Regions from separate parts of the Streptomyces sp. CWNU-52B genome, predicted to be linked through region 1. Evidence: predicted binding sites of a transcription regulator. Region 1 holds the regulator's gene; the other holds the start of a gene.
The links. The regulator HspR, encoded in region 1, represses chaperone genes until heat shock. The targets are predictions, from matches to a motif close to TTGAGNNNNNNNNNCTCAA.
Positions count from the first base shown of each region.

Region 2: a site for HspR is predicted at 1,962-1,980, ahead of lon (endopeptidase La). Genes of this name have one in related genera too.

Region 1 is NZ_JBLFJV010000016.1:277,546-281,693, forward strand. It holds gene dnaK (molecular chaperone DnaK) at 1-539, shown strand, start outside; gene grpE (nucleotide exchange factor GrpE) at 536-1,222, shown strand; gene dnaJ (molecular chaperone DnaJ) at 1,310-2,521, shown strand; gene ACLVWQ_RS17365 (heat shock protein transcriptional repressor HspR) at 2,529-3,008, shown strand; gene ACLVWQ_RS17370 (RNA polymerase sigma factor) at 3,206-3,820, shown strand; gene ACLVWQ_RS17375 (CU044_5270 family protein) at 3,817-4,148, shown strand, end outside.
Region 2 is NZ_JBLFJV010000006.1:296,907-301,054, reverse strand. It holds gene lon (endopeptidase La) at 1-1,939, opposite strand, end outside; gene ACLVWQ_RS08730 (spermidine synthase) at 2,104-2,793, shown strand; gene ACLVWQ_RS08725 (response regulator transcription factor) at 2,906-3,643, shown strand; gene ACLVWQ_RS08720 (ATP-binding protein) at 4,129-4,148, shown strand, end outside.

The DNA of each region.
Region 1 (4,148 bases):
TCGAGGTCGCCTTCGACATCGACGCCAACGGCATCATGCACGTGACCGCGAAGGACCTCGGCACGGGCAAGGAGCAGAAGATGACCGTCACCGGCGGCTCCTCGCTGCCGAAGGACGAGGTCGACCGCATGCGCCAGGAGGCCGAGCAGTACGCGGACGAGGACCACCGCCGCCGCGAGGCCGCCGAAGCCCGCAACCAGGGCGAGCAGCTCGTCTACCAGACGGAGAAGTTCCTCAAGGACAACGAGGAGAAGGTCCCCGGCGACGTCAAGACCGAGGTCGAGACGAGCGTCGAGGAGCTGAAGGCCGCGCTCAAGGGCGAGGACACCGCGGAGATCCGTACGGCCACCGAGAAGGTCGCCGCCGTCTCCCAGAAGCTGGGCCAGGCGATGTACGCCGACGCCCAGGCCTCCCAGGGTGCCCCGGACGCCGACGCCCCGGGTGCCGGCGCGGGCCCCGACGCCAAGGCCGCCGACGACGATGTGGTCGACGCCGAGATCGTCGACGAGGACCGTGACCGCAAGGACGGTGCCGCGTGACGGAGGAGACCCCGGGCTTCGACGAGCAGCCCGACGTCCCCTCCGGCGCCACCCCTGAAGACGCCGAGCCGCAGGCTGCCCCCTCCTCCGCGGAGGACGGGGCGGCCTCGGCCGGGGACACGGCAGCAGCTCAGTCAGCAGCCCAGATCACAGGCCTGACGGCCCAGCTGGACCAGGTCCGCACGGCGCTCAACGAACGCACGGCGGACGTCCAGCGGATCCAGGCCGAGTACCAGAACTACCGCCGCCGCGTCGAGCGCGACCGGATCGCGGTCAAGGAGATCGCCATCGCGAACCTCCTGACCGAGCTCCTGCCCGTGCTCGACGACATCGGCCGCGCCCGGGAACACGAGGAGCTGGTCGGCGGTTTCAAGTCGGTGGCCGAGTCCTTGGAGACCGTCGCGGCGAAGATGGGCCTGCAGCAGTTCGGCAAGGAGGGCGAGCCCTTCGATCCGATGATCCACGAGGCCCTGATGCACTCGTACGCGCCGGACGTCACGGAGACGACCTGCGTGGCGATTCTTCAGCCGGGGTATCGCTTCGGCGAGCGCACCATCCGCCCCGCGCGGGTGGCGGTCGCCGAACCGCAGCCGGGCGCTCAGGCGGTCAAGGCCGACGAGGCGGACACGGCGGCGAACGGGGCGGCCGACGACAAGGAGAGCGGTGGCCCGGACGAGGGCTGACGTGGCACAGGGCGTACGCGCGCCCCGAAGCACCAGCACAGCCGAGCGCGTACGTGAGAGTGACGTACGGAAGGAGGGGCGTCGAGGATGAGCACCAAGGACTTCATCGAGAAGGACTACTACAAGGTCCTCGGCGTCCCCAAGGACGCCACCGAGGCAGAGATCAAGAAGGCGTACCGGAAGCTCGCCCGCGAGTTCCACCCGGACGCCAACAAGGGGAACTCGCGCGCCGAGGAGCGCTTCAAGGAGATCTCCGAGGCGAACGACATCCTCGGTGACCCCAAGAAGCGCCGGGAGTACGACGAGGCCCGCGCCCTCTTCGGCAACGGCGGCTACCGGCCGGGCGGCCCCGGTGGTTCGGGCGGCAACTTCAACTTCGACCTGGGGGACCTCTTCGGAGGCGGCGCCCAGGGCGGAGCGGGTGGCCCCGGATCCGGCGGGGCCGGTGGGGCCGGCGGCTTCGGCGGCGGTATCGGTGACGTCTTCGGAGGTCTCTTCAACCGCGGCGGCGCGGGCCCCGGCACCCGGACGCAGCCGCGCCGAGGGCAGGACATCGACACCGAGGTCACGCTCAGTTTCACGGAGGCGGTGGACGGCGCGACCGTTCCGCTCCGGATGACCTCGCAGTCCCCCTGCAAGGCCTGTTCGGGCACCGGCGACAAGAACGGCACACCGCGGGTGTGCCCGACCTGCGTCGGGACCGGCCAGGTGGCGCGCGGTTCGGGCGGCGGTTTCTCGCTGACCGACCCGTGCCCCGACTGCAAGGGCCGCGGCCTGATCGCGGAGCACGCGTGCGCGGTCTGCAAGGGCTCGGGGCGCGCCAAGTCGTCCCGGACCATGCAGGTCCGTATCCCCGCGGGGGTGTCGGACAGCCAGCGCATCCGGCTGCGCGGCAAGGGAGCGCCGGGCGAACGGGGCGGTCCTGCGGGCGACCTGTACGTCACCGTGCATGTGGACTCGCACCCGGTGTTCGGCCGCAAGGGCGACAACCTCACCGTCACCGTGCCCGTCACCTTCGTGGAGGCGGCGCTCGGCGGCGAGGTCCGCGTGCCCACGCTCGGCGGCCCTCCGGTCACCCTGAAACTGCCACCGGGCACGCCCAACGGCCGTACGATGCGCGCCCGTGGCAAGGGCGCGGTCCGCAAGGACGGCAGCCGCGGGGATCTGCTCGTCACCGTCGAGGTGAGTGTCCCCGGGGACGTGACGGGGAAGGCTCGTGACGCGCTGGAGGCGTATCGCGAGGCGACCGCGGAGGAGGATCCGCGGGCTGAGCTGTTCGAGGCAGCGAAGGGAGCATGAGGACACCATGGACGCACCCGGACGCCGTCGGCAGAACTCATTCACCGGCAGGGCCTATGAGCTGACGGAAGAAACACCGGTGTACGTCATCTCGGTGGCCGCCCAGCTCTCGGGCCTGCACCCGCAGACGCTGCGTCAGTACGACCGCCTCGGCCTGGTCTCCCCGGACCGCACGGCCGGGCGCGGTCGGCGTTACTCGGCCCGCGACATCGAACTGCTGCGCACCGTGCAGCAGTTGTCGCAGGACGAGGGCATCAACCTCGCCGGCATCAAGCGCATCATCGAGCTGGAGAACCAGGTCGCCGCACTCCAGTCCCGGGTCGCGGAACTGCAGTCGGCCCTGGAGGGCGCGGCGGCGACCATGCAGCAGCGCGAGGCGGCGGTCCACGCCTCGTACCGCCGCGACCTGGTCCCGTACCAGGAGGTCCAGCAGACGAGCGCGCTGGTGGTGTGGCGCCCGAAGCCGAAGCGCCCGCCGACGGACTGAAGCACCGTCTGAACACCATCTGAAGGGGCCCGGAGGTTCATCTGAACCTCCGGGCCCCTTCGCGTGCTCGCGTCATCCGTCGCATCACCACGCAGCATCATCCGTCGCATGAATTTCACCTCCCCCTGTAAGAACTGGGCCGTCACGCGCATTGCTTGGTGACAGAGCCGATGTGAGCCGATGTGAGGGGACGGCGCATGACACATGCCCAACACTTCCGGGACGTCTACGAGGAGTGCTATCCGCGTGTTCTCGCCTACGCGACGAGCCTGGTGGGTCGGCAGGTGGGGGAGGACATCACCAGCGAGACGTTCACGGTGGCCTGGCGGCGGGTGCGGGACATCTCGGAGCCCGCGCTGCCGTGGCTCCTGGGAATCGCCCGCAACCTGGTGCGCGAGCTGCGTCGCCGGGACAGCCGCCAGTACGCCCTCGCCGCCGCGGAGGCGCAGCGTGTCAGCAGGGGTGCCCGGAGCGACGCCGCCGACCTCGCGGCGGACGTGACCGACCGGGAGGCCGCGCTCCAGGCCCTGGCCAGCCTGTCCGAGGCCGACCGGGAGCTCCTGACGCTCATCGCCTGGCACGGGCTGAGCACCAAGCAGGCCGCGAAGGTCCTGGGCTGCACCACCGCGACGCTGACCGTCCGGCTGCACCGGGCCCGCCGCCGTCTGGAGAAGGCCCTGGAGTCCCCGTACCCGGCGGACACGGCACAGACAGACACGGCACAGGCACCCACGGCACGGATACCGGGGGCGGACTCCGCGCCACTCGTCCGGACCGCGCGCCGCACCGACCGCAAAGGAGCACTCACATGAAGAACACCCTCGAACGGTCCGGGCGGCCCGACGTCATGAAGCTGCTGGCCGACGCCCGGCCCGACGCACTCGACCCGGCCGGGCTGGCGGACTCCCCGCGGCAGCGCGAGGACCTGGCCCGCATCATGGCCGGCCGGACGGACCGTCAGGCGACCCGCTCCCGGACGCCGGGGCGGCTCCGGATCGGGATCCGGCCGCTGGGGACCGCGGTGGCTCTCGCGGCGGTCGCGGCGTCCGCGGTGGTCGTCAGCACGCTCGACGAGGATCCCCTGGGGGTGCGCCCGGGGGCGGCTCCGCAGCCCTCCTCGTCCTCCTCCTCCGCCGCCGG
Region 2 (4,148 bases), on a different contig from region 1:
CGGTGAGCGTCAGCCCCGCCGCGCCCGTCTCCGGGTCGGCCAGCGACGCCTCGACGAAGAGGACGTCACCGCCCGCGCCGGTGACCGCGAGGCCGGTCGCCACCCCGGGCACCGCCGTGCGGCGCTCGGCCGGGTCCTGGGCCGACTCGGGCACGTGGTGCGGCCGGCCGATCAGGGCGCGCAGATCGTCCGCGCCGACCGTGAACGGCAGCTCCCGCTCGCCGAGTTCGTGCTGTGCGGCGATCTTGCGGAGCAGCCGTGCGACGGCCCGCTCCAGGTTCCGTACGCCCGCCTCGCGGGTGTACTCGCCGGCCAGCCCGCGCAGCGCGCTCTCCTCCAGGGTGACCTCGTCCTTCTCCAGACCGGCCCGCTCCAGCTGGCGCGGGAGCAGGTGGTCCCGGGCGATGACGACCTTCTCGTCCTCGGTGTACCCGTCGAGCCGCACCAGCTCCATGCGGTCCAGGAGCGCCTCCGGGATGGCCTCGAGGACGTTGGCCGTGGCCAGGAACACCACGTCGCTCAGGTCGAGCTCGACCTCCAGGTAGTGGTCCCGGAAGGTGTGGTTCTGGGCCGGGTCGAGGACTTCGAGGAGGGCCGCCGCCGGGTCGCCCCGGAAGTCGGAGCCCACCTTGTCGATCTCGTCGAGGAGGATCACCGGGTTCATGGACCCGGCCTCCTTGATGGCGCGCACGACCCGGCCGGGCAGCGCGCCGACGTACGTACGCCGGTGGCCGCGGATCTCCGCCTCGTCCCGTACGCCGCCGAGGGCGACCCGGACGAACTTGCGGCCCATCGCGTGGGCGACGGACTCGCCGAGCGAGGTCTTGCCGACGCCGGGCGGCCCGACGAGCGCGAGCACGGCGCCACCACGACGCCCGCCCACGACACCCAGCCCCCGGTCGTTGCGCCGCTTGCGGACCGCCAGGTACTCGGTGATGCGCTCCTTCACGTCGTCCAGGCCGGCGTGCTCGGCGTCCAGGATCGCCTTGGCGCCCTGGATGTCGTACTCGTCCTCGGTGCGGTCGTTCCACGGGAGTTCGAGCACGGTGTCGAGCCAGGTCCGGATCCAGGAGCCCTCGGGCGACTGGTCGCTGGAGCGCTCCAGCTTCTCGACCTCCTTGAGCGCGGCCTCACGGACCTTCTCGGGGAGGTCGGCGGACTCGACGCGCACCCGGTAGTCGTCGGACTCCTCGCCCTCCGCCTCGCCGTTCAGCTCGCGCAGCTCCTTGCGCACGGCCTCCAGCTGCCGCCGCAGCAGGAACTCACGCTGCTGCTTGTCCACACCTTCCTGTACGTCCTTGGCGATGGACTCGGCGACGTCCTGCTCGGCGAGGTGCTCGCGCAGGTGCTCGGTGGCGAGCTTCAGCCGGGCCACCGGGTCGGCGGTCTCCAGGAGCTCGACCTTCTGGGCGGTCGTCAGGAACGGCGAGTAGCCGGAGTTGTCGGCGAGGGTGGCCACGTCGTCGATCTGCTGGACGCGGTCCACGACCTGCCAGGCGGCGCGCTTCTTCAGCCAGCTGGTGGCCAGCGCCTTGTACTCCTTGACCAGCTCGGTCACGGAGCCGGGCAGCGGGTCCGGGACGGTCTCCTCGACCTGGACACCCTCCACCCACAGCGCCGCGCCGGGACCGGTCGTACCGGCGCCGACCCGCACCCTGTCGCGGCCGCGGATCAGGGCGCCGGGGTCGCCGTCGGCGAGGCGTCCCACCTGCTCGACCGTGCCGAGCACCCCCGTGTTCGCGTACGTGCCGTCGATCCGCGGAACAAGCAGCACCCGTGGCTTGCTGTCCCCACTGGAGCGCGCGGCGGCCTGTGCGGCCTCCACCGCGGCGCGTACGTCGGCGTCGCTGAGGTCCAGAGGCACCACCATGCCGGGCAGCACGACCTCGTCGTCGAGCGGCAGCACGGGCAGAGTGAGCGGTTCGGACGTCAAAGTCATGATCTCCCCTTCGGCATTCAAGTTGAGCTATGTCGACTCAATGCACGTGAGCCCTTGATTGTTCCCCCCGCGCTGTTCGCTGTGAGCGATCGTCTCCACAGCCGGGCGGCCGGGCGCGGCTCAAATCCGCTGCCCGGTCAGGGCGAACTTGCCAGGATGGGGCCATGACCACCCCGTACGACGCTGCTCACGGCCTCCCCGAAGTCCTCGACCGCCGCGAAGGCCCGTACGGCGAGGTCGTGCTGCGCCGGCACGGCCGACTGCTGCAGATCATCGCCAACGGCTGCTTCCTCATGGACACCTCCGACGGCCGCTCGGAACGGCGGCTGGTCGACGCCGCCCTGGGCGCGCTGGACGGCAGGACGGGCCCGCGGGTCCTGATCGGCGGCCTCGGTGTCGGCTTCTCCCTCGCCCACGCGGCGGCCGAGCCGCGCTGGGGCCGTATCGCGGTCGTCGAGCGGGAGCGGGCGATCATCGACTGGCACCGGTCGGGGCCGCTCGCGGAGCTGTCGGCCCACGCGCTGACCGACCCGCGCACGGAGGTCGTCGAGGTCGATCTCGTCACGTACGTCAATGAGACATCCGACACGTACGACGTACTCTGCCTCGACATCGACAACGGCCCCGAGTGGACCGTCACGGAGGGCAACGGGAGCCTGTACTCGCAGGCCGGACTCGCCGCGTGCGCACGGGTGTTGACACCTGGGGGGGTACTGGCCGTTTGGTCGGCCAAACCTTCGCCTGATTTCGCAAGAACCTTGCGGAATGCCGGGTTCCAACGGGTGCGTACCGAAGAGATCCCCGTTGCCCGGGGCGTTCCGGACGCGGTGCATCTCGCGGTAAGACCTGGATAGCCGAGCGGCGGTCACTGCCCGTACCCTGCTGCTCTGACGCGGATCATTCAAGCGTCAAGCGCAGTCATGGGATCACCCCACTGGTTCCGGAAAGCACACTCAGGGGCGGGCGATGGAGCAGACACACACCTCGCACAACGGCACGGCGGCCACGCCGGGCGCTCAGCGCCGGGTGCTGGTGGTCGAGGACGATCCGACGATCGTCGACGCCATCGCCGCCCGACTGCGCGCCGAGGGATTCCTCGTGCAAACAGCGGGTGACGGGCCGGCCGCCGTGGACACGGCCGAGGCATGGCAGCCAGACCTGCTCATCCTCGACATCATGCTGCCGGGCTTCGACGGCCTGGAGGTCTGCCGACGGGTGCAGGCGGCCCGTCCGGTGCCGGTGATGATGCTCACCGCCCGCGACGACGAGACGGACATGCTGGTCGGGCTCGGCGTCGGCGCCGACGACTACATGACCAAGCCGTTCTCGATGCGTGAGCTGGCCGCGCGCGTGCACGTGCTGTTGCGCAGGGTGGAGCGGGCCGCGCTGGCCGCGTCCACACCGCGCTCCGGCATCCTGCGCCTCGGCGAGCTGGAGATCGACCACGCACAGCGGCGGGTACGGGTGCGCTCCGAGGACGTGCACCTCACGCCCACCGAGTTCGACCTGCTGGTCTGCCTGGCGAACACGCCGCGCGCGGTCCTCTCGCGCGAGCAGCTGCTGGCCGAGGTCTGGGACTGGGCCGACGCCTCGGGCACCCGGACCGTGGACAGCCACATCAAGGCGCTGCGCCGGAAGATCGGCGCCGAGCGGATCCGTACGGTGCACGGCGTGGGCTACGCGCTGGAGACCCCGACGCCCTAGAGTCGGGCACCCTGATCGAGGGGGCGGATGTGATGCGAGGTCTCGGCGTACTGCGCAAGGGCGTCAAGGCGGGCGCGGGGCTGCTCACCGGAGCGGGTCCGGGCCACAGGCCGGGCTCCGGTTCGGCTCCCGAGCCGGCTTCCGGTCCCGGGACCGACCCCGGTACGCCCCCCGGTACAACCCCTGGTCCGCCTTACGGGCCGGGCGCCGAGCCGAGTTCCGGGTCCGCTTCGACCGCCGGAGCGGCTTACAGGCCGGGCTCCGGCACCGCACCCGGGGACGAGGTCCCCGCTTCCGGCCCGACGGCCACCGGCGTCGGCCACGGTCCCGGTCCTGTTACGCCCCCGAGCCCCGGTCCGAGCGCCGCACCCGGCGCCGCCACCCGGGTCACCGGAGTCACCGGCGGTCCCGCCTCCGGCGCGGGCCCTGGGACAGGCTCCGGCCCCGGAGGGTCGGGCTCCTGGGGTGACGTACGGCCCTTCTCGATCAAGACGAAACTCGGCAC